Regions from separate parts of the Nonomuraea sp. NPDC049695 genome, predicted to be linked through region 3. Evidence: riboswitches for the same ligand, from Rfam matches in the RefSeq annotation. Region 3 holds a riboswitch; each other region holds the start of a gene.
What was found. Region 3 has a riboswitch for S-adenosylmethionine ahead of thrC (threonine synthase). Riboswitches for the same ligand answer to the same signal wherever they lie in the genome.
Positions count from the first base shown of each region.

Region 1: it holds a riboswitch for S-adenosylmethionine, as region 3 does, so the genes downstream of both, AB0J64_RS34540 (GNAT family protein) here and thrC (threonine synthase) in region 3, are expected to answer to the same signal.
Region 2: it holds a riboswitch for S-adenosylmethionine, as region 3 does, so the genes downstream of both, AB0J64_RS50505 (aminotransferase class V-fold PLP-dependent enzyme) here and thrC (threonine synthase) in region 3, are expected to answer to the same signal.

Region 1 covers NZ_JBFANV010000050.1:60,951-67,824, forward strand. The annotation lists gene AB0J64_RS34530 (acyl-CoA synthetase) at 1-975, shown strand, start outside; gene AB0J64_RS34535 (NUDIX domain-containing protein) at 994-1,857, opposite strand; gene AB0J64_RS34540 (GNAT family protein) at 1,881-2,510, opposite strand; SAM riboswitch class I at 2,518-2,617, opposite strand; gene AB0J64_RS34545 (LysR substrate-binding domain-containing protein) at 2,671-3,600, opposite strand; gene AB0J64_RS34550 (MFS transporter) at 3,655-4,893, shown strand; gene AB0J64_RS34555 (MerR family transcriptional regulator) at 4,913-5,899, opposite strand; gene AB0J64_RS34560 (maleylpyruvate isomerase family mycothiol-dependent enzyme) at 5,963-6,733, shown strand.
Region 2 covers NZ_JBFANV010000116.1:8,600-15,473, reverse strand. The annotation lists gene AB0J64_RS50525 (chaplin) at 197-424, opposite strand; gene AB0J64_RS50520 (SAM-dependent methyltransferase) at 619-1,581, shown strand; gene AB0J64_RS50515 (cytochrome P450) at 1,565-2,728, opposite strand; gene AB0J64_RS50510 (TerC family protein) at 2,758-3,507, opposite strand; SAM riboswitch class IV at 3,620-3,735, shown strand; gene AB0J64_RS50505 (aminotransferase class V-fold PLP-dependent enzyme) at 3,857-5,068, shown strand; gene AB0J64_RS50500 (DoxX family protein) at 5,072-5,728, opposite strand; gene AB0J64_RS50495 (NADH-quinone oxidoreductase subunit D) at 5,851-6,874, shown strand, end outside.
Region 3 covers NZ_JBFANV010000002.1:67,900-74,773, forward strand. The annotation lists gene AB0J64_RS02475 (trehalose-6-phosphate synthase) at 1-687, opposite strand, end outside; gene AB0J64_RS02480 (RNA polymerase sigma factor) at 719-1,273, shown strand; SAM riboswitch class I at 1,353-1,494, shown strand; gene thrC (threonine synthase) at 1,508-2,740, shown strand; gene AB0J64_RS02490 (MoaD/ThiS family protein) at 2,765-3,040, shown strand; gene AB0J64_RS02495 (cold-shock protein) at 3,285-3,485, shown strand; gene groL (chaperonin GroEL) at 3,937-5,562, shown strand; gene AB0J64_RS02505 (YbhB/YbcL family Raf kinase inhibitor-like protein) at 5,643-6,173, opposite strand; gene AB0J64_RS02510 (AAA family ATPase) at 6,252-6,874, opposite strand, start outside.

The DNA.
Region 1 (6,874 bases), on a different contig from region 3:
CGCAGCCTGATCGGCCAGTACGTCACGTGCGTCGTGGACGGCGAGATGAGCCACCACGACGTCGAGGTGCACGCCCTGCCCCTCTATCACTGCGCCCAGCTGCACTGCTTCCTGACGCCCGGCATCTACCTCGGCGCCACCAACCTCATCCTGCCCGGCGCGAGCCCCGCGGCGATCCTGGCCACGATCGAGGGCGAGCGGGCCACCAAGCTCTTCTGCCCGCCCACCGTCTGGATCAGCCTGCTGCGCCACCCCGACTTCGACCGCCGCGACCTGTCGTCCCTGCGCAAGGGCTACTACGGCGCCTCGATCATGCCCGTGGAGGTGCTGAAGGAGATCGCCACCCGCCTGCCGGACGTCCGCCTGTTCAACTTCTACGGCCAGACCGAGATGGCCCCGGTCGCCACGATCCTCGGCCCGGAGGAGCAGCTCACCCGGCTCGGCTCGGCCGGCAGGCCCGCGCTGAACGTCGAGACCCGGATCGTCGACGACCAGGACAGGCCCGTGGCGCCCGGCGTGGTCGGCGAGATCGTCCACCGCAGCCCGCACGCCATGCTCGGCTACTGGAACGACCCGGACAAGACCGCGGAGGCGTTCAGGGGCGGCTGGTTCCACAGCGGCGACCTGGGCGTCATGGACGCCGACGGCTACCTGTCCGTGGTGGACAGGAAGAAGGACATGATCAAGTCGGGCGGCGAGAACGTGGCGAGCCGCGAGGTGGAGGAGGCCCTCTACGAGCATCCGGCGGTGGCGGAGGCGGCGGTGTTCGGGGTGCCGGACGACAGGTGGATCGAGGCGGTGACGGCGGCGGTGGTCCTGCGCGAGGGGGCGGGGGTGAGCGAGGACGAGCTGATCGCGTTCCTGCGTGAGCGGCTGGCGGCCTTCAAGACGCCCAAGCGGGTGGTGTTCGTGGACGCGCTGCCCAAGAACGCCTCGGGCAAGGTGCTCAAGCGGGAGCTGCGCGACGCGTTCTAGAGTGCCTTCCCTATCGGATCATGAACGATCTGGAGACCATTCGTACAGGGCGAAGGGGGCTCCATCCAGGACGTTCGCGATGGCGGCTGCCGGATAGCCGATCATCTCGCCGCGAGGCAGGGCGTCCACGGGCCACCACGCGAGTTCGGAGCACTTGTCCGGTTCGGCGTTGTAGGGGTCACCGGTCCACTTGCGGGTGGCGAAGAAGAGGCCGACGCGTTCCGGGGCGCGGTGCATGACGTGGGCGAACGTGAGGTCGGCCGGGTCGATCACCACGCCCAGCTCCTCCCCGGCCTCGCGCACTGCCGCCTCGGTCACCGACTCTCCCGCCTCGAGGTGACCGGAGGGCAGGTGCCACAGACCGTCCCCGTAGCCGGTGCCTTTGCGCCTGGCGAGCAGCACATGAGTCCTGCTGTGAGTCTCACCGTGGACACTGTCGCGGGACTCGTCGTGGATGTCGCGGAGGAGGAGCACGTGCACGTCGACGATGGCCCGGAAGCGCTCTGGCGGTGTTGCGCGGCCGGAGTCGCTCTCCACTGCTGACGGGCCTGAAGGTGGCCGGCGGTCGAGGGCCTGGGTCCACTTGACCGCGACGGCGGCCACCTGGATCAGCTCGGCTCGCAACCGTTCGGGGTCCGTCTCCGCGAACGCCTCCATCACCTCCTCCGCCAGGATGTGCCTCCACGTGAGCACCCCGCCCGCGGCCGCCGCCTCCGTCTCGTGCCTGGCCCGGTCGGACTCGGCCACCGTCCCCTCGTCCCCGGTCCCGTCCGGCAGGATCTGCATGCCCCACCTCGCGTCCTGAGCCGCCCGTTCGGCCGTCACGTCCGCGAGCACCCTCGCCAACGACCCCGGCACCCCCGCGTCGCCATCATGTGTCATGGTCACCAGCTTTCCGAAGCTTTTCAGAGGGCCGATGCACGGGAGCTCGCGGCGGTGACGCGGGCTTGCAGCACCGGTTCGACGGCAGGCCATTCGGTGGCGACCACGGCGAACATGGCCGAGTCACGGACCTTGCCCTCCTCGCCGCGCGCCCACGACATGGACCAGGCGCGCAGCACGCCCTCGAAGGGGATGCCGAGTCGCTCCAGGGCCCGGCGGCAGCGGTGGTTGCGGGCGTCGGTCTTCAGGTCGACGCGGGCAACGCCGAGCACGTCGAACGCATACGACAGCAGCAACAGCTTCGCCTCGGCGTTGATCCCGGTGCCCTGCGCCGAGGCGGCCAGCCAGGTGAAGCCGATCTCGATCGCCCGCAGGCCGGGCCGGCCCGGCCACCTGCGTGGATCCCACAGCCCGGTGCATCCCACCGCCTTGCCGTCGGTGAGCCGAACCTGTGCGAACGGGGTCAGCCCGTCGCGGGCGAGTTGGGCCGCCAGGTAGTCCGGTATCTCGTGAGCGCGAGGCACCAACGTGAAATCGTAGGACGACCGATCCTCCTCGACCGCCTCCGCGAGATCCGGCGCGTGTCGCATCGCCAGCGGCTCCAACCGCACCAGATCACCGGCAAGGACAGGAACATCAAGGCGTACGCTCATCAGCTCTCCCTCATCGTTCCTGGCATTGGCACCTTTCCCGCGGAGCCCCGCCGGGGAGGTTGCCGGACCGTCACAGGGCCAGGTCCCTCGGATCCTCTTGATGAATCAACGAGTCAGGATCATGCCTGAACAGGCGGGGCACCGTCAATCCGCCGGAGGGTTACGCGGGGCGGAAGCCGGGGCCGAGGTCGGTGGTTCCCGCGCGTGCGTGATCCCTGAAGGCACGCACGGCCGGCGTCAGCCGCGCCTCCTTCGACCAGCTCACCCCGATCGTCCTGAACACCGGCGGAGACAGCGGTATCTCCACCACCCCCGAGGCGGACTCCGAGCGAGGAAGGATCGCCACGCCGAGGCCCGCCGCCACGAGCCCCCGTACGGTCTCCGACTCCTGTCCCTCGAACGCGATCCTCGGCTCGAACCCCGCCGCCGCGCACAAGTCATCGGTGATCTGGCGCAGCCCGTACCCGTGCTCCAACGTCACCAGCTCCTCCCCTACCAGTTCGGCCGCCCGTACCCGCGCCCGGTGAGCGAAGCGGTGGGACGGCGGTACGGACAGCACCAGCTCCTGGTCGGCGAGCGGGGTGCCGGCCAGCTCGGGGTCGTCCAGGGGCATGGGGGCGGCGAACACCAGGTCGATCGCGCCCTCGCGGAGCGCTTCGAGCATGTCCTGGCGCGAGCCCTGGACCAGGCTGAAGCGGACGCCCGGGTGGCGCTCGCGGAAGCCGCGGATGAGGGACGGCACGAGCGCGCGGCCCAGGAGGTGGAGGAAGCCCAGGACGACGCGGCCGGTGGCCGGGTCGATCTCCTCACGGACCTCGCGGGCGGCGGCGGCCATCGTGGTCAGCGCGCGGGTGGAGGCGGCGGCCAGGGTGCGGCCCGCCCTGGTGAGGCGGATGCCGCGGCCCGAGGGGATCACGAGCGGGGCGCCGATCAGGTCCGCCAGGGCGGCGAGGCGGCGGCTGGCCGTGGGCTGGGGGATGCCGAGGAGTTCGGCGGCGCGCGTCACGTGTCCCGTCTCGCCCACGGCGGCCAGGATGGCCAGGGCAGGGGCCAGGCGCGCGGCCAGCTCATCATCCGATTCATCCGTCACGGTATGAATTATCGCCTATTCGCGTATTAGACGTATTTATTAGCCTGGCTTAGCGTGGCAAACGTGGTGGTCATCGACGCTCCTCCGGTTCCCGACACGCGGCGGGTCAGTGCCGCTGTGGCTGCGGCCGGCGTGTCGTCCTTCGCGCTCCTGTACGCGCCGCAGCCCGTGCTCCCGCAGCTCGCCGCGGCGTTCAGGCTGGATCCGGGCAGCGCCTCGCTGGCCATCGGAGTGGCGACGGGGTCGCTGGCCGTGGCGGTCCTCCCGTTGGCCTGGCTGGCCGGGCTGGTGGGGCGGCGGCGGGTGATCCTCTGGTCCGTGGTGCTCTCCGCCGCGATCGGGCTGCTGCTGCCGCTGGCGCCGTCCTTCCCGGTGCTGCTGGTGATGCGGGCGGTTCAGGGCGTGGCGATCGCGGGGTTCGCCGGGGTCGCGGCGGCGTACCTGGCCGACGTGGTCGGTACGGTGCGCCTCGCCGGCGCGGTGGGAGCGATGATCGCGGGCAACTCGGTCGGCGGGATGCTGGGGCGGCTCGGCGCGGGGTTCGCCGCCGGGCCGATGGGGTGGCACGGCGCGTTGCTGACGGTGGCGGGAGTGTCCGGCCTGTGCGCCCTGTACGCGGCACGGACGCTTCCCCAGGCCGGCGACCCCATGGCTGAGCACACTGCTGAAGGCGTGGCTGGTCAGAAGGACGCGGGAAAGCGGCTGGGAGCCGGGCTGGTCGCGCCCTTCGCCGTGGGCGCGCTGGCCATGGGGGCGTTCGTCGCGCTCTACAACGCCGCCGGGTTCCGCCTGACCGCCCCTCCCCTCTCCCTCACCCCCGCGGCCGCCTCCCTCGTCTTCCTCTCCTACGCCATGGGCACCGCCTCCTCGGCCGCCGCCGGACGCGTGGCGGGCCGTCTCGGTCGTTCCAAGGCGCTGGTCGCGGCGCTGCTCGTGACGGTGGCAGGCTCGGTGCTCACCCTCTCCACGTCGCTCCCCCTCCTGGCGGCCGGCTTCGCCGTGCTGACCGCCGGGTTCTTCGCCGCGCACGCCATCGCGAACGCCTGGGTCACCGCCGAGGCCGCCCCGCACGCCCGCGGCCGCGCCGCCGGCGTCTACACCCTCTGCTACTACCTGGGCAGCGGCGCGGGCGGCACGGTGGGCAGCATCGTGTACGGGCACGCGGGCTGGACCTGGCTCATCGCGCTGACGTCGGTCTGGCTGCTGCTGGCGATCGTCGCCGTGCTCGTCCGCCGCCGCTCATCCACCCGGATGAGCGCTCCTGACCCGGTGACGGAGACGTGCCACCGATGAGCAGAGGAGCCTGGCGAGGTCAGCGGTCGGTACGGAGCCAGCGTTCGAGCGAGTCGGTCAGCCACAGATGCGTCGAGCCCAGCGTGGCCGCCGCACCGCTGACCTCTCCCACGAGCCGCCAGTACCGCCGCATCCGCTGATCCCGGTCGGGCGCCACGTTCGCCAGCAGTTCACGCCGGAACTCCGGGGTGTCGCCCCTCCCCCGCACCGAGGCGTGCGCCGCCACGAACCGATCGAGCTCCGGGCCCGACCGGGGCGGCTCACCCGCCCGCACCATGGGCTCGACCATGCCGCACGCCTCGGCGATCCCGTACATCAGCTCGTTCTCGTCGGCGATCAGCTCGACGTTGACCCGCCCCCTGGCCAGCAGGCCGCGCAGCAGGGACCGGTCGGCGACCAGGGTGACCAGCTCGGCGTACGCGACCACCTGCGACGGCGTCGGATCGACGGGCGGCTGGGGCACGGCCATGGCGACGAACCCGGTGAACATCTCCTCCGCGACCGGCGCCACCATCGTGCGCCGCCAGAAGTCGATCAGCGCGTCGCGGGCCGCGCATCCGTCCTCCACGGCGGCCAGCAGGTCCAGCCGGGCGCCCCGCTCGGCAGGGCTCGCCTCCTCGACCGCCCGCAGCAAGGCACGCCGCCAGGCCAGGTCCGCGAGCCGTACGTCGAGCGCCGCCCGCTCGGCCGCGACGGCCTCGGCCATGGAGCGCTCGCCGTTGAGCACGGCGGTGATGGCAGGCAGGCCGAGCCCGAGCCCGCGCAGCCGCCTGACCAGGCCGAGCCGCTCCACGGCCGCCCGGCCGAACCTGCGGTGCCCGCCCACGCTGCGCACCGACTCGATGATGCCCTCGTCGCAGTAGAAGCGGATGGTCCGCACCGGTACGCCGGTCAGCGCCGCCAGATCCCCGATCCCGAGCGTCTCGTCGTGCAGCGTCTTCGGCCGAGCTCCGCTCGGCACCCTGAGACGGATGTCCTCGCTTCGCTGCGGATCCGTCTCAGGCACTTGAACCTCCACTGGACTGGAGTTTCTACGGTACCGGCGTACGAGATCGAGAGGAGATTCGTCATGGCGACACTGGACACCGCGCGGCTGGCCGAGGGGCTGCGCGAGCAGACCGCGGGATTCGCCCGCGCGGCCGCCGGAGTGGACCCGGACACGCAGGTGCCGACCTGTCCGGAATGGCCGTTGCGCACGCTCGTGGGGCACATCGGGCAGGCCCATCGGTACGCGACCGAGGTGCTGCGCAAGGGCGAGCCGCAGCCCGTGCCGGACCCGTGGCAGGCCGCTCCCGGCGCTCCGGACAAATGGGCGGAGTGGCTGCGCGACGGCGCCGATGAGCTGATCGGCGCCGTCCAGGAGGTCGGCGCGGACACCGAGGTCTGGACGTTCCTGGGGCCGCGGCCGGCGGCGTTCTGGCTGCGCAGGATGCTGAACGACACCGCCGTCCACCATTACGACGCGGCGGTCACGACGGGCGGCGGGTTCGAGATCGCCGACGATCTCGCGGCCAATGTGATCGTCGAGGGTCTGGAGATGCTGGCGTCCCCCGGCGCGGAGGCGCTCAAGCCGGAGCTGGTCCAGCTGCGCGGCAACGGTGAGCGGCTCGGACTGCGGCCCCATCGGGCGGACGGGCCGGCGGACGGGTGGGTGATCGTCAGGACGCCCGAGGGGATGCGGTGGGAGGAGGGGCCGGTGGAGGGCGACGTGGTCCTGTCGGGGGCCGTCGCGTACGTCATGCTGGTGTGCAACCGCCGACTCGCCCTGGACAACGACCGGGTGACGGTAACCGGCGACCGCGCGCTGCTGGAGCACTGGCTGGCCCACATGGCGATCTAGCTGCGCGGTCGCGGCCGGCCGGGCCCAGGGTCTCACCGGGAGTCGCCCCATGACGACGGGAGCGGCGATTGCGGGGACCGCCGTCGCGGGTCAGCATCGGAGATGCCAGCCAAACACCCCATGGAGGCAGACAGTGTTAAC
Region 2 (6,874 bases), on a different contig from region 3:
ATACAAAACGTGCACCCCCTGTCGGAAGAGATGAGGAGAGGGGTTCCATCGCATGGCAGCGGGCGCCGAGTCCCTCATCCAGGACCGACGCCCGCGCGGATGTGATCTCTTGGAGGTGCGCCGGCTGGCCGCTCGCCGACCGGCCAGCCGGGGTAAGAGCCCGGGCCGGACGAGCGCCGGCCCGGGTTCACTACTGTCAGTGGTGGCTCGGCGCGTAGACGTGGGCGCCGCCCTTGCAGCCGGCGAACGCGAGGCCGATGACGGCCACGGCGTTGCCGCAGACGTCGATCGGGATGTTGATCGGGACGTGGACCTGGTTGCCGCTGAGCACGCCACCCTCGCCGCTGGTGATGTCGGCGTGCGCCGGGGCCGCGAGCGACAGCATGGCGACGGCTCCTGCGACGACCATGACCTTCTTGAGCACGGTGGCTCCTCTCGATCGAGCGGCCGAAGCCGCTTTGGGTGCTCTGCTCTGAGGAGCGACAGAGCTCCGCCAATTGAGGGTTGGCGGAACGTGATCGCTCGATGACAAGGGGTAAAGCTACCGCAACTCGGCGACCATGAGTAGTCGTTTGATAACGATGCGTGTCACCCAGAAGTCATGAGATAGTCCAGGACATGTGGCTCACCTGGCGCGCCGCGACGGAGCGTGCGCTGTATGGCGAGGAGGGCTTCTACCTCCGCGAACGCCCTTCGGGCCACTTCCGCACCTCGGTCAGCGCCTCGACGGCGTTCGCCGACGCGGTGCTGGCCCTGCTGGCGGAGGTGGACGCCGAGCTCGGCGGCCCCGACGTGCTCGACCTGGTCGACATCGGCGCGGGCGAGGGCACGCTGGTCACCCAGGTGCTCGCCGCCGCCAAGCCCGCGCTGCGCGACCGGCTCCGCGTCACGGCCGTGGAGCTCTCCCCCAGGCCCGAGGGGCTGCCCCAGCGGGTCGCCTGGCGCCGGAGCGTGCCCAGCGGCATCACCGGCCTGGCCATCGCCAACGAGTGGCTCGACAACGTGCCGCTCGACGTGGCCGAGCAGACCGCCGACGGGCCGCGCCTCATCATGGTCGACGTGCACACGGGCGAGGAGCGCCTCGGCGGCCCGCTGTGCCCCGACGACCGCGCCTGGCTCGACCGGTGGTGGCCGCTGCCCCGGGTGGGCGCGCGCGCGGAGATCGGCCGCCCCCGTGACGAGGCCTGGGCCTCCGTCCTGGTACGCCTCAACCGCGGCCGGGCGATTGCCATTGATTATGCACATGCTGTGGATAACCGGCCGCTCTGTGGCACGTTGACCGGTTACCGCGACGGCGCGGTCGTTGCCCCGATCCCCGACGGGACCTGCGACATCACGGCTCACGTGGCGCTCGACGCGTGCGCGGAGGCAGGACGCGGGGCCGGTGCGATATCCACAACGTTTTCCACACAGCGCGACGCGCTGAAGGCGTTGGGGATCACCGGCGCCCGGCCGCCCATCGACCTCGCCCATGCCGATCCGCGGGCCTACGTACGGGCTCTGGCCAGAGCCTCGGAGGAGGGCGAGCTGATCGACCCGGCCGGTCTCGGCGGCTTCGGCTGGCTCAGCCAGCGGCGCTGACGTCCAGCGACTCCAGCCCCCGGATGATGTAGCCGGGCTTCCAGGCCGGCGTGTGCCGCAGCTCCAGCGTGTCCGCCCGGTCCAGCAGCGCACCGAACGACTCGATGAGCTCGATGCGGGCCAGCGGGGCTCCCAGGCAGAAGTGGATGCCGGCGCCGAAGGAGATGTGCGGATTGTCCACGCGACCCACGTCGAGCCGGTCCGGCTCCTCGAAGACCGCCGGGTCGCGGTTGGCCGACCCGAACAGCAGCGCCACCTCCGACCCGCGCGGGATCTCCACGCCGTGCACCTCGATGTCCTCCAGCACCCAGCGCTCGAACATCTGCAGCGGCGTGTCCCAGCGCATCAGCTCTTCGACGGCAGTGGGCAGCAGCGAACGGTCCTCGCGCAGCCGTGCCAGCTCGGAGGGGTTCCTGAACAGGGCCCACCAGCCGTTGCCCGTCACGTTCACGGTGGCCTCGTGGCCGGCGTTGAGCAGCAGCACGCACGTGCCGACCAGCTCGTCGTCGGTCAGCTCAGGGATCCCCGCCAGCGCGCTGATCAGGTCCTCGCCGGGGGTCCGTCGCCGCTCCGTGGCCAAGGTCTTGAGGTAGCCGGCGAACTCCGACGCCGCGCGTACCGCCGTGTGCTGGGCCTCGAGAGTCGGGTTGAGCTCGTACATGCCGCAGATCTCCGCCGACCAGGGGCGCAGCAGGTGGCGGTCCTGGTCGGGGATGCCGAGCATCTCCGCGATCACCGTCACCGGCAGCGGCTCGGCCACCTCGGCGATCAGGTCACCGCCGCCCTTCTCCACGAACGCGTCCACCAGGCCCGCGGCGATGGCGCGGACCCGGGGGCGCAGGGACTCGACCATGCGGGGCGTGAACGCCTTGGAGACCAGCCGGCGCAGCCTGGTGTGCACCGGCGGCTCCACGTCGAGCATGCCCGCCCTGATCACGCGCCAGAACGGCTCCTGGAACTCGGGCTCCGGCGGCCTGCCGAACTCCTCGTGCGTGGCCACGTGCAGGTAGGACCTGCCCAGGCGGCGGTCCCTGAGCAGGGCGTTCACGTCGGCGTGGCGGGAGATCAGCCACTGGTCGGTCGGCTCGAAGTAGCTGACGGGCGACTCGCGCCTCAGCTCGTCGTACACGCGGTACGGGTGAGCCACAAAATTCGGATCCCAAGGGTCAAAGCGCACTATTTCATCTTAGAAGCGGGATCCTGCTGCTCCAGGTGGGCGCGCTTGCCGCGCACCCGGATGTTCAGCAGCTCGACGACGAGCGAGAACGCCATCGCGAAGTAGATGTAGCCCTTGGGGATGTGCTGGCCGAAGCCCTCGGCGATGAGCACCACGCCGATCAGCACCAGGAACGCCAGCGCCAGCATCTTGATGCTCGGGTGCCGGTCCACGAACCTGCTGATCGGCCCCGAGGCGAACAGCATCACCACCACCGCCACCACGACCGCCGCGATCATCACGCCGAGCTGGTCCACCATGCCGACGGCGGTGATGACGGAGTCGAGCGAGAACACGATGTCCAGCACCATGATCTGCAGGATCACCGAGGCGAAGGAGGCCGCGGCGGCCTTCTTGCCGTCCTTCTCCGCTGGGGCGTCCATGCTGTGGCCGATCTCGGTGACGCTCTTGCCCAGCAGGAACAGGCCGCCGAGCAGCAGGATCAGGTCGCGTCCCGATATCTCGTGGCCGAGGACGGCGAACAGCGGCTCGGTGAGCTGCACCACCCACGACAGGCCGAGCAGCAGGAGCAGGCGGGTGATCAGGGCGGCGCCCAGACCCATCACGCGGGCTCTGTCGCGCTGTTCAGGGGGTAGTTTCCCGGCCAGGATGGAGATGAAGATGATGTTGTCGATCCCCAGCACGATCTCCAGGGCGACCAGGGTGAAGAAGCCGATCCAGATCTGTGGGTCCGTCACCCAGTCCAACATCTGCGTACCTCCATGACTACGTGGGCGGGGTTTCCGGTAGCAACGAGTGACGTGGCGCAATAGTTCGCGACTTGCGATTCATGGTGGGGTCTGAGTTATAGTGCGGGTCGTAGGTCATGAGTGCCAGCGACAAGCCCCGGCTAGCTGGCCGGCAACCCTCGCGTCCGCGGCGGGGTGCCCCGGGTGAAGACCTGGTCCGTCACGAGGTGTGGCGGGCAAGCGCGGGCTCCATGGCTGCTTCCAGGGGTCCCGACGACCCTGAGGGAGATGTGCCGTGTCCACCCTGACGATCTTCAACTCCGTCCCCGCCCAGCACGTCGAGGCGGCTCCCGCCGTCACGAGCAGGCCCATCCCCACCGTGCTCGGGGCCGATCTCGAGGTGCCGGTCAAGGGCGGAAGGCTCGTCGGCTACGCCAACCTCGACTACGCCGCCAGCGCGCCGTGTCTCGAGCCGGTCAGCGCCGCCGTCACCGCCGCGCTCCCGGCCTACTCCAGCGTCCACCGTGGCGCGGGCTACGCCTCCCAGCTCACCACCGCCCGCTACGAGCAGGCCCGCCACACGGTCCGGGCGTTCGTCGGCGCCCGCCCGGACGACGCCGTGATCTTCACCCGCAACACCACCGACGCCACGAACCTCCTGGCCAGCTGCCTGCCTGCCGGCACGACCACCGTGGTCTTCGACACCGAGCACCACGCCTCGCTCCTCCCCTGGAAGAATTCCGTACGGCTGGCGCCGCCCGCCTTCCCCGGCGAGGCCGTCCGCGCCGCCGACGAGGCGCTGGCCGGGATCGACGGCCCGAAGCTGCTCGTGGTCACCGCCGCCTCCAACGTCACCGGCGAGCTCTGGCCCATCGCCGCGCTGGCCCACATCGCCCACCGGCACGGGGCCCGCATCCTGGTGGACGCCGCCCAGCTCGTACCGCACCGCCCGCTCAACCTGACCGCGCTCGACCTCGACTACGTGGCCTTCTCCGGGCACAAGCTGTACGCGCCGTTCGGCGCCGGGGTGCTGGTCGGGCGGCGGGACTGGCTCGCGGACGGTGAGCCGTACCTCAAGGGCGGGGGCGCGGTGCGCTCCGTGGGGGACGACATCGAGTGGCACGACGACCCCGAGCCGCGGCACGAGGCGGGCACCCCGAACGTGCTGGGCGCCATCGCGCTGGCCGCGGCCTGCGACGCGCTCACGGCCACCGGCTGGACCGCGCTGGTGCGGGAGGAGGAGCGGTTGATCGCCCGGCTGCGGTCCGGGCTGGCCTCGATCGAGGGCGTACGCGAGCTGTCGCTGTGGGGGGACGACCACCCGCGCGTGGGCATCGTGTCGTTCACCGTGGACGGCTACTCGGCCCGCGAGGTCGCCGAGGTGCTCTCCGGCGAGTACGGCATCGGGGTGCGCGACGGGAAGTTCTGCGCGCACCCCTTCGTCCGCCACCTGCTCGGAGAGCACGACGGGGGCTGCGAGGACGGCACGGCCTCCGCGGTGCGGGCCTCGATCGGCATCGGCACCACGGAGGAGCACGTGGACCGGCTCGTCGACGCTCTGCGGGAGCTCGTCACCCGCTGACCCTCAGCCCCTGTTCGGAGGCTTGTGGGGCGGCGGCGGTTCGTCGGAGACCAGGGCGTCGATGTCCCTCATGTCATCGTCGTCGACCATGCCTGCCCGGCGCTCGCCGGGCTGCCTGGGCACGCGTGGTTCCTGGGACGGCAAGGGCCTCGTGGACTCGCCGGTCACCGGCGTGACGTTCGAGGGTTCCGGAGCGCGCGCGCCGGGAGCGTACGCGGCGAGCTCCTCCTCGGCGGCCCGGCGCTCCCCGCGTCTGCGGAATCTCGCGCTGAACAGGCCGTCGAGCCCGATCCGCCCGCCGCCGAGCGCCAGGAACAGCAGGCTCAGCGCCCCGAGCAGGCCGGGCAGCTCCCAGCCGCCGGCGGTGGCCAGCACGCCGTGCCCGAAGTGCACGAACGCGATCGCGCCGAGCATGTTGAGCAGCAACAGCAGCCCCATCAGCCGTACCAGCAGGCCGAGGATGAGGAGGAGGCCGCCGACGGTCTCCACGACGGTCGCGTAGGTCGCGGCGAACTCGGGCATCGGGACTCCCATGCCCTTGAATGCCCGGCCCTGGGCCGCGACGCCGCCGAACCACTTCTCCAAGCCGTGAGCCAGGAAGATCACGCCGGTCACGACCCGCGCGATCAGGAACGCGACATCGAAAACAGCTCTCTTCATGGTGTTTTCTCCCCCCGTTCCCCTTATTTCTCCCCGTGTCCGTCTTAGGGATGCGCTTTCATACGATTCCTTGACCCGCCCCCAGGCTGGATCACCGTTCAGTGCGGTGGCAGCATGGCCATATGACGGAACGTGTGGTCGGAATCGGTGCGGGCGCGAAAGAGCTGGCCACCGAGGACATGATCCTCAACATCGGCCCGCAGCACCCGTCGACCCACGGGGTGCTCAGGCTCCGCCTGACGCTCGACGGCGAGCGCATCACCGCCGCCGAGCCGATCATCGGCTACATGCACAGGGGCGCGGAGAAGCTGTTCGAGGTCCGCGACTACCGTCAGATCATCATGCTGGCCAACCGGCACGACTGGCTCTCCGGCTTCGCCAACGAGCTGGGCGTGGTGATCGCCGCCGAGCGACTGCTCGGCATGGAGCCTCCGGTCAGGGCCGTGTGGGCGCGCACGCTGCTGGCCGAGCTCAACCGGGTGCTCAACCACCTGATGTTCCTCGGCTCCTATCCGCTCGAGCTGGGCGCGATCACGCCGCTGTTCTACGCCTTCGACGAGCGCGAGCGCATCCAGGCCGTCATGGAGGAGGTCTCCGGCGGACGCATGCACTACATGTTCAACCGGGTCGGGGGCCTCAAGGAGGACCTGCCGCTCGGCTGGCTCGACCGGGTGTCGGCCGCGATCGCCGAGACCCGCCGCCGGGTGCCCGACATCGAGGACCTCATCCTGCACAACGAGATCTTCATCGCCCGTACCAAGGGCGTCGGCGTGCTGTCCCGCGAGCAGATCATGCAGTACGGCGTCAGCGGCCCCATCGCCAGGGCCTCGGGGGTGGACCTCGACCTGCGCCGCGACGACCCGTACCTCGCCTATCGCGAGCTGCCCGTCAAGGTGGTCACGCGGCACGCGGGCGACTGCCACGCCCGGTTCGAGGTGCTGTTCGACCAGCTCAAGGTCTCCCTCGACCTGGCCGACGCCTGCGTCGAGCGCCTGCGCTCGCTGCCGCCAGGACCCATCAACCAGCGCCTGCCCAAGGTGCTGAAGGTGCCGGAGGGGCACACGTACGCGTGGACCGAGAATCCGCTCGGCATCAACGGCTACTACCTGGTCTCCAAGGGCGACAAGACCCCGTGGCGGCTCAAGC
Region 3 (6,874 bases):
GGCCTCCGCGCCCAGGAGCGCCTCACAGCAGTCCATGAACGCCTGCGCCCACCTGTCGGTGAGGAACCCGGCATGATCGGCGCCCAGGATGCCCTCCAGGACCTCTCCGACCACTTCGTCGGGCAGCAGGGAGAAGTATTCGGGCGGCGCCCAAGGGGTGTGGCTGAAGTGGGCGATGCGCAGGTCCGGCCGCTCGGCGCGGAGCATCGCCGGGGTCAGCGTCAGGTGGTAGTCCTGCACCATCACGCGGGCGCCGTGACCGGCCTCCTCGGCCAGCGCCAGCGCGAACGCGCCGTTGTAGTCGCGGTACGACTCCCACTCGCGCTCGAACCTCGTGCCGAAGTTGGGCGAGTTGGGGATGTCGTAGAGCAGGTGGTTGACGAACCACAGGGTGGAGTTGGCCACGGAGTTGTAGGCCCGGTGGAAGGTGGCGGGCGGGATGTCGAGCATGCGCAGCGGGCCCGTGTCGTAGCCGGCCTGATCGATCCTGCCGCCGGGCGCCAGGCGGACGGCGCTGCGGTCGCCGTCGGACAGCGCCGCGCACACCCACAGCACGCCGTCCTTCCTGACCACCCCGGACAGCCCGGACACCAGGCCGCCGCCACCGCGTTTCATGGTCAGTTCGCCGTCGTCGGAGACGGTGAACGAGACGGGTCCTCTGTTGGAGGCCACCAGAACGCTGTTCATCTAGGCTCCCTTCGCCCATAGGATCCCAGCTATGGCGCTTGATGAGCTAACCGAGGAACTCGCACGTTCCGCCGCAGCCGGAGATCATCGCGCACTTGGCGAACTTCTGGCTCGGATCGAGCCCGATGTGATGCGTCACTGCGCCCGGATCTTGCCCTACCACCAGGACGCCGAGGAGGCCTCGCAGGACACGTTGCTGGCCGTGGCGCGCAACATCGGGCGGTTCGAGGGCAGAGCCAGGTTCAGCACCTGGCTCCACATCGTGACGGCCAACTGCGCGCGCACCACGTACAGGTCGCTGAAGCGCAGGGCGGCCGAGCAGAGCTCCGACGAACTGCCCATGCAGAAGCCCGACGTGCGGCGGGTGAGCGTGATCGCCGGATCGCGGCTCGACCTCCTGGACGCCATGGAGGCGCTGGAGGCCGACAAGCCCGACCTGGCGCAGGCGCTGGTGCTGCGCGACATCGTCCAGCTCGACTACAACGAGGTGGCCGATCAGCTCGGCATCCCGCTCGGCACCGCCAAGTCGCGCATTCACCAGGCGCGGAAATACGTGCAGGGAGTGCTGGGGGAGGACTATCGTTGAGACATCGCATCTCACCTGTTGAGACAAGTGGCCATTTAGGCCCCCTGGGCAGGTAGAGTCCATTTCAACAACTGAATATTGCTCATCCAGAGGGGTGGAGGGACCGGCCCTACGAAGCCCCGGCAACCCTCCCGGCTTGAGGCTCGCGACCTGGCGAGGCCGACCGGGACAAGGTGCCAATTCCGGTCTGCGGTCAAGGTGGCCGCGGGCGAAGATGAGGGAAGGCCTCGCTTCATGTCGCTCGACTTTGGTCCTGCTGTCGGTCTGTCCTGCCGCGAATGCGGTACGCGTTACCCCCTCGGTCCCAGCTTCGCGTGTCAGGAGTGTTTCGGGCCGCTCGAAGCGGCCTATTCCTTCGGCACCGTGACCCGCGCGGACATCGAGTCGGGTCCGTCCAACATCTGGCGTTACCGGTCGTTGCTCCCCGTTCCTGTCGATGTCGCCAGTAAGCCCAACATGAACCCGGGATGGACCAAACTGGTCAAGGCCGGAAACCTCGGGCGCGCGCTCGGTCTCAAGTCCCTGTACGTCAAGGACGACTCGGGCAACCCCACCCATTCATTCAAGGACCGCGTGGTCGCCATCGCCGTCGAGGCGGCCCGTAACTTCGGCTTCCACACGCTTTCCTGCTCCTCCACCGGCAATCTCGCGGGCGCGGTCACCGCCGCGGCGGCGCGGGCCGGGCTCGAGGCGTGCGTGTTCATCCCGGCCAACCTGGAAGCGGCCAAGATCGCCATGGCCCGGGTGTTCGGCGGCAAGCTGATCGGCATCGACGGCACGTATGACGAGGTCAACAGGTTCTGCTCCGAGCTGATCGGCGACCCGCTGGGTGACAAGTGGGGGTTCGTCAACGTCAACCTGCGGCCGTACTACGCCGAGGGCTCGAAGACGCTCGCGTACGAGATCGCGGAGCAGCTCGGATGGCGGCTGCCCGAGCAGATCGTCATCCCCATCGCCTCGGGCTCGCAGCTCACCAAGATCGACAAGGGCTTCCGGGAGCTGGTGCAGCTGGGACTGGTCGAGGACACGCCGTACAAGATCTTCGGGGCGCAGGCGGCCGGGTGCTCGCCGGTCTCCACCGCGTACAAGGCGGGGCACGACGTCGTACAGCCGGTCAAGCCCGACACCATCGCCAAGTCCCTGGCCATCGGCAACCCGGCCGACGGGCCCTATGTGCTGGACATCGCCCGGCGCACCGGCGGGGCCGTCGAGGACGTCACCGACGCCGAGATCGTGGCCGCGATCAAGCTGCTGGCCTCGACCGAAGGCGTGTTCGCCGAGACGGCGGGCGGGGTGACCGTGGGCGTGCTGAAGAAGCTCGCCGAGAGCGGGCGGCTCGATCCCGAGGCCGAGACCGTGGTCCTCAACACCGGCGACGGACTCAAGACGCTCGACGCGATCAGCGACGACGCCAAGCCCACGGCCGTGATCCGGCCCTCCCTCGACGCGTTCCGCGCGGCTGTCTGACAACCAGGAAAGGCGAGTTTAACCATGAGCGTTACTGTGCGGATTCCCACCATTCTGCGCACGTACACCGGGGGTAACGCGGAAGTCAGTGGCGAGGGCGCGACTCTTCGTGACGTCCTCATCAAGCTGGACTCCGACTACCCGGGGATCGGCGCGAGAATTTTGGATGAATCGGGCAAGATTCGTCGTTTCGTCAACGTTTACGTTGGGGAAGAGGACGTCCGATTCGCCGAGGGGCTCGACACTGCAGCCCCTGAGGGCACTCAGATCTCTATCATCCCGGCGGTCGCCGGCGGCTGAGTGCTATAGATCACATCCTTGAAGGCGCCCCTTGTGGGCGCCTTCTGCTTTTCCAGGGCAAATGAACGTTTCATCGAGCTTCGGTGCGGAGAAATGCTTCTTTTGCGGATTGACTCTGTTGCCAAACCCCGTGCCACAGGTATGGTCGAGGGCGATCGTCTGGCCGATTTTCCGTTATGTCAGTCGATTACGGGTCTCGCGGAGGAATGGGCGAGATCTGTGGGCCCAGTAAGAGGAGTCGGAAGTGGCGCAGGGCACCGTCAAGTGGTTCAACGCGGACAAGGGCTACGGCTTCATCGCGGTAGACGGTGGTAAGGATGTATTCGTCCATTACTCAGCGATACTGATGGACGGGTACAGAGCTCTCGAACAGGGGCAGCGCGTCGAGTTCGAGATCACGCAAGGCCAGAAGGGTCCCCAGGCAGAGGCCGTTCGCGCGGTCTGACACGCCCCACCTGGTATGCACCGGCAGGATCGCGCGGTAGCGCAGTCCGTGCGAACCTGCCACCTCTCTTTCGTCGACTCGGGTGCGGCGAGCCGCATGGGGCAGCTCGCCGCGCTCTGCTTATTGCCTCTGCTCCGCAGAGGCGGCTCGGTCGCTGAAAGCCGTCGCCTTCCCTCGTCTCTCCGGTCGCTTCGCTCCCTGCGTTCCTCAGTCCAGGCAACGCGTGTTCAGGCGTCGGCGTACCCCCACCAGGGAAGGAACACCCGGTGGGTGTCCTCTCGCTTGCACTCGGCAGGGTAGAGTGCTAAACAGTTCGTTGGCACTCTCTGATGCAGAGTGCCAACGATCGGATCGGGACGATGGGGTCTGCCGAAGGAGACGCCGACCCATGCCGTCGCGGGCGTCGGCTCGGTCCACGACAAGCCACCCTGCATCTGGGAGGTCTAGCCTTATGGCAGCCAAGATGATCGCGTTTGACGAGGACGCCCGGCGCGGTCTCGAGCGCGGTATGAACCAGCTCGCCGACGCCGTCAAGGTGACCTTGGGTCCCAAGGGCCGCAACGTCGTGCTGGAGAAGAAGTGGGGCGCTCCCACGATCACCAACGACGGTGTGTCCATCGCCAAGGAGATCGAGCTCGAGGACCCCTGGGAGAAGATCGGCGCCGAGCTGGTCAAGGAAGTCGCCAAGAAGACGGACGACGTCGCCGGCGACGGCACCACGACCGCCACCGTGCTCGCCCAGGCGCTGGTGCGTGAGGGCCTGCGCAACGTCGCCGCCGGCGCCAACCCGATGGCCCTGAAGAAGGGCATCGAGGCCGCCGTCGAGCGCGTCAGCGAGGAGCTCTCCAAGCTGGCCAAGGACGTGGAGACCAAGGAGCAGATCGCTTCCACCGCCTCCATCTCCGCCGCCGACCCCGAGATCGGCTCGCTCATCGCCGAGGCGATGGACAAGGTCGGCAAGGAAGGCGTCATCACCGTCGAGGAGAGCAACACCTTCGGCCTCGAGCTCGAGCTCACCGAGGGCATGCGCTTCGACAAGGGCATGACGTCGATGTACTTCGTCACCGACTCGGACCGCATGGAGGCCGTGCTCGAGGACCCGTACATCCTGATCGTCAACAGCAAGGTCTCGGCCAACAAGGACCTGCTGCCGCTGCTCGACAAGGTCGTCCAGTCGGGCAAGCCGCTGCTGATCATCGCCGAGGACATCGAGGGCGAGGCCCTGGCGACCCTGGTCGTCAACAAGATCCGTGGCCTGTTCCGCTCCGTGGCGGTCAAGGCTCCGGGCTTCGGTGACCGCCGCAAGGCCATGCTCAACGACATCGCCATCCTGACCGGCGGCCAGGTCATCGCCGAGGAGGTCGGTCTCAAGCTCGAGAACGCCACCCTCGACCTGCTCGGCCGCGCCCGTAAGGTCGTGGTGACCAAGGACGAGACCACGATCGTGGACGGCGCCGGTGACGCCGAGCAGATCGCCGGCCGGGTCAACGAGATCCGCGCCGAGATCGAGCGCACCGACTCCGACTACGACCGCGAGAAGCTCCAGGAGCGCCTGGCCAAGCTGGCCGGCGGCGTGGCCGTCATCAAGGCCGGCGCCGCGACCGAGGTCGAGCTGAAGGAGCGCAAGCACCGCATCGAGGACGCCGTGCGCAACGCCAAGGCGGCCGTCGAGGAGGGCATCGTGCCCGGCGGTGGCGTGGCGCTGCTGCAGGCCGGCGCCAAGGCGTTCGACAAGCTCGAGCTCAACGGTGACGAGGCCACGGGCGCGGCGATCGTGCGCAAGGCCCTCGAGGAGCCGCTGAAGCAGATCGCCGTCAACGCCGGCCTTGAGGGCGGCGTCGTGGTGGAGCGCGTTCGCAACCTCACCCCGGGTGAGGGCCTGAACGCCGCTTCCGGCGAGTACGTCAACATGTTCGAGGCGGGCATCCTCGACCCGGCCAAGGTGACGCGCTCCGCGCTGCAGAACGCCGCTTCCATCGCGGCGCTCTTCCTCACCACCGAGGCCGTCATCGCGGAGAAGCCCGAGAAGACCCCTGCCGCTCCGGCCATGCCGGGCGGCGGCGACATGGACTTCTAGGTCTCTCCTCGCCGCAAGAGCGAAAGGCGGCCCGGGGTCTCCCCGGGCCGCCTTTGTGCGTTTCAGGACAGATCCGCTGGTCATACCCCGTAGACGGGGATGATGTGGCCGCGGGCCAGGGTGTTGGCGGTGATGTTGAAGCCCACCACGGCCGGGCTGACGTCGCCGTCCACGCCCAGCTTGTCGACCCCCAGCGCGTGGACCGTGAAGACGTAGCGGTGCGGGGCGCCAGGAGGCGGGGCCGCGCCGCCGTACTCCTTCTTGCCGTAGTCGTTGCGGGCGTGGATCGCCCCGGCGGGCAGGCCCTTGAACTCGGGGCCGTTGCCCGCGCCCGCGGGCAGCTCTGTCACGGAGGCAGGCAGGTCGAACAGCAGCCAGTGCCAGAAGCCGCTGCCCGTGGGGGCGTCGGGGTCGTAGCAGGTGACCGCGTAGCCACGGGTCTCGGCGGGCGCGCCCGACCAGCGGAGATGGGGTGACTGGTTCTGGCCCGTCATGCCCCAGTCGTTGAAGATGTGGAGGTCGCTCAGCCTCTCTCCGTCCCGGACGTCGTCGCTCTCGACCACGAGCGCGGGAACCGACGGCAGGTATTCGTGTGGCAGCGGTGCGGGCACGGCGTCCTCCTAGGTTGAGAGCTGCTTGCTCAGCCATCCTAGAAGCGGCCGTGCCCGCCGCCGGTCAGGTGATCGCGCCTACGCCGGCAGCTGCGCGGGCAGGGGCTTGTCGTGCAGGACCGTCAGCGACGTCACCGCTCGGGTCAGCACCACGTACAGTCTGGCCAGGCCCCGGGGCTCGGCCGCGACGATGTCGGCAGGCTCCACGACGATGACGTGGTCGTACTCCAGGCCCTTGGCCAGGGTCGCGGGGACGATCAACAGGCGGTGCTCCTCGGCGGAGTCCGGGTCGAGCACGGCATGGGGAATGCCGGCCAGCGCGCGCGAGACGTCGGCGATCAGGGCGTCCGGGACGATGACGCCGATGGAGCCCTCTTTGGCCAGGGCCTCCGCGGCGGCCTCCGCGACCGAGCCGCCGGGACGTACGGTGAGCGAGCCGACGCCTGGGCGGAGCGAGCGGGGAGCGGCCAGGTCGGGGGCGATGGAGGGGAGCAGGTGCGCGGCGTAGTCGAGGACCTCCCTCGGCACGCGGAAGCCGAGCGTCAGCTCGGTCACCTCGCCCTCGCGCTGGCCCAGGTGCTCGAGCACCGACTTCCACGAGCTGGTCGACCACGGGGTCGTGCCCTGGGCCAGGTCGCCCAGTACGGTGGCCGAGCCGTTGCGGCAGCGGCGGCCGAGCGCTCTCAGCTGCATCTCCGAGA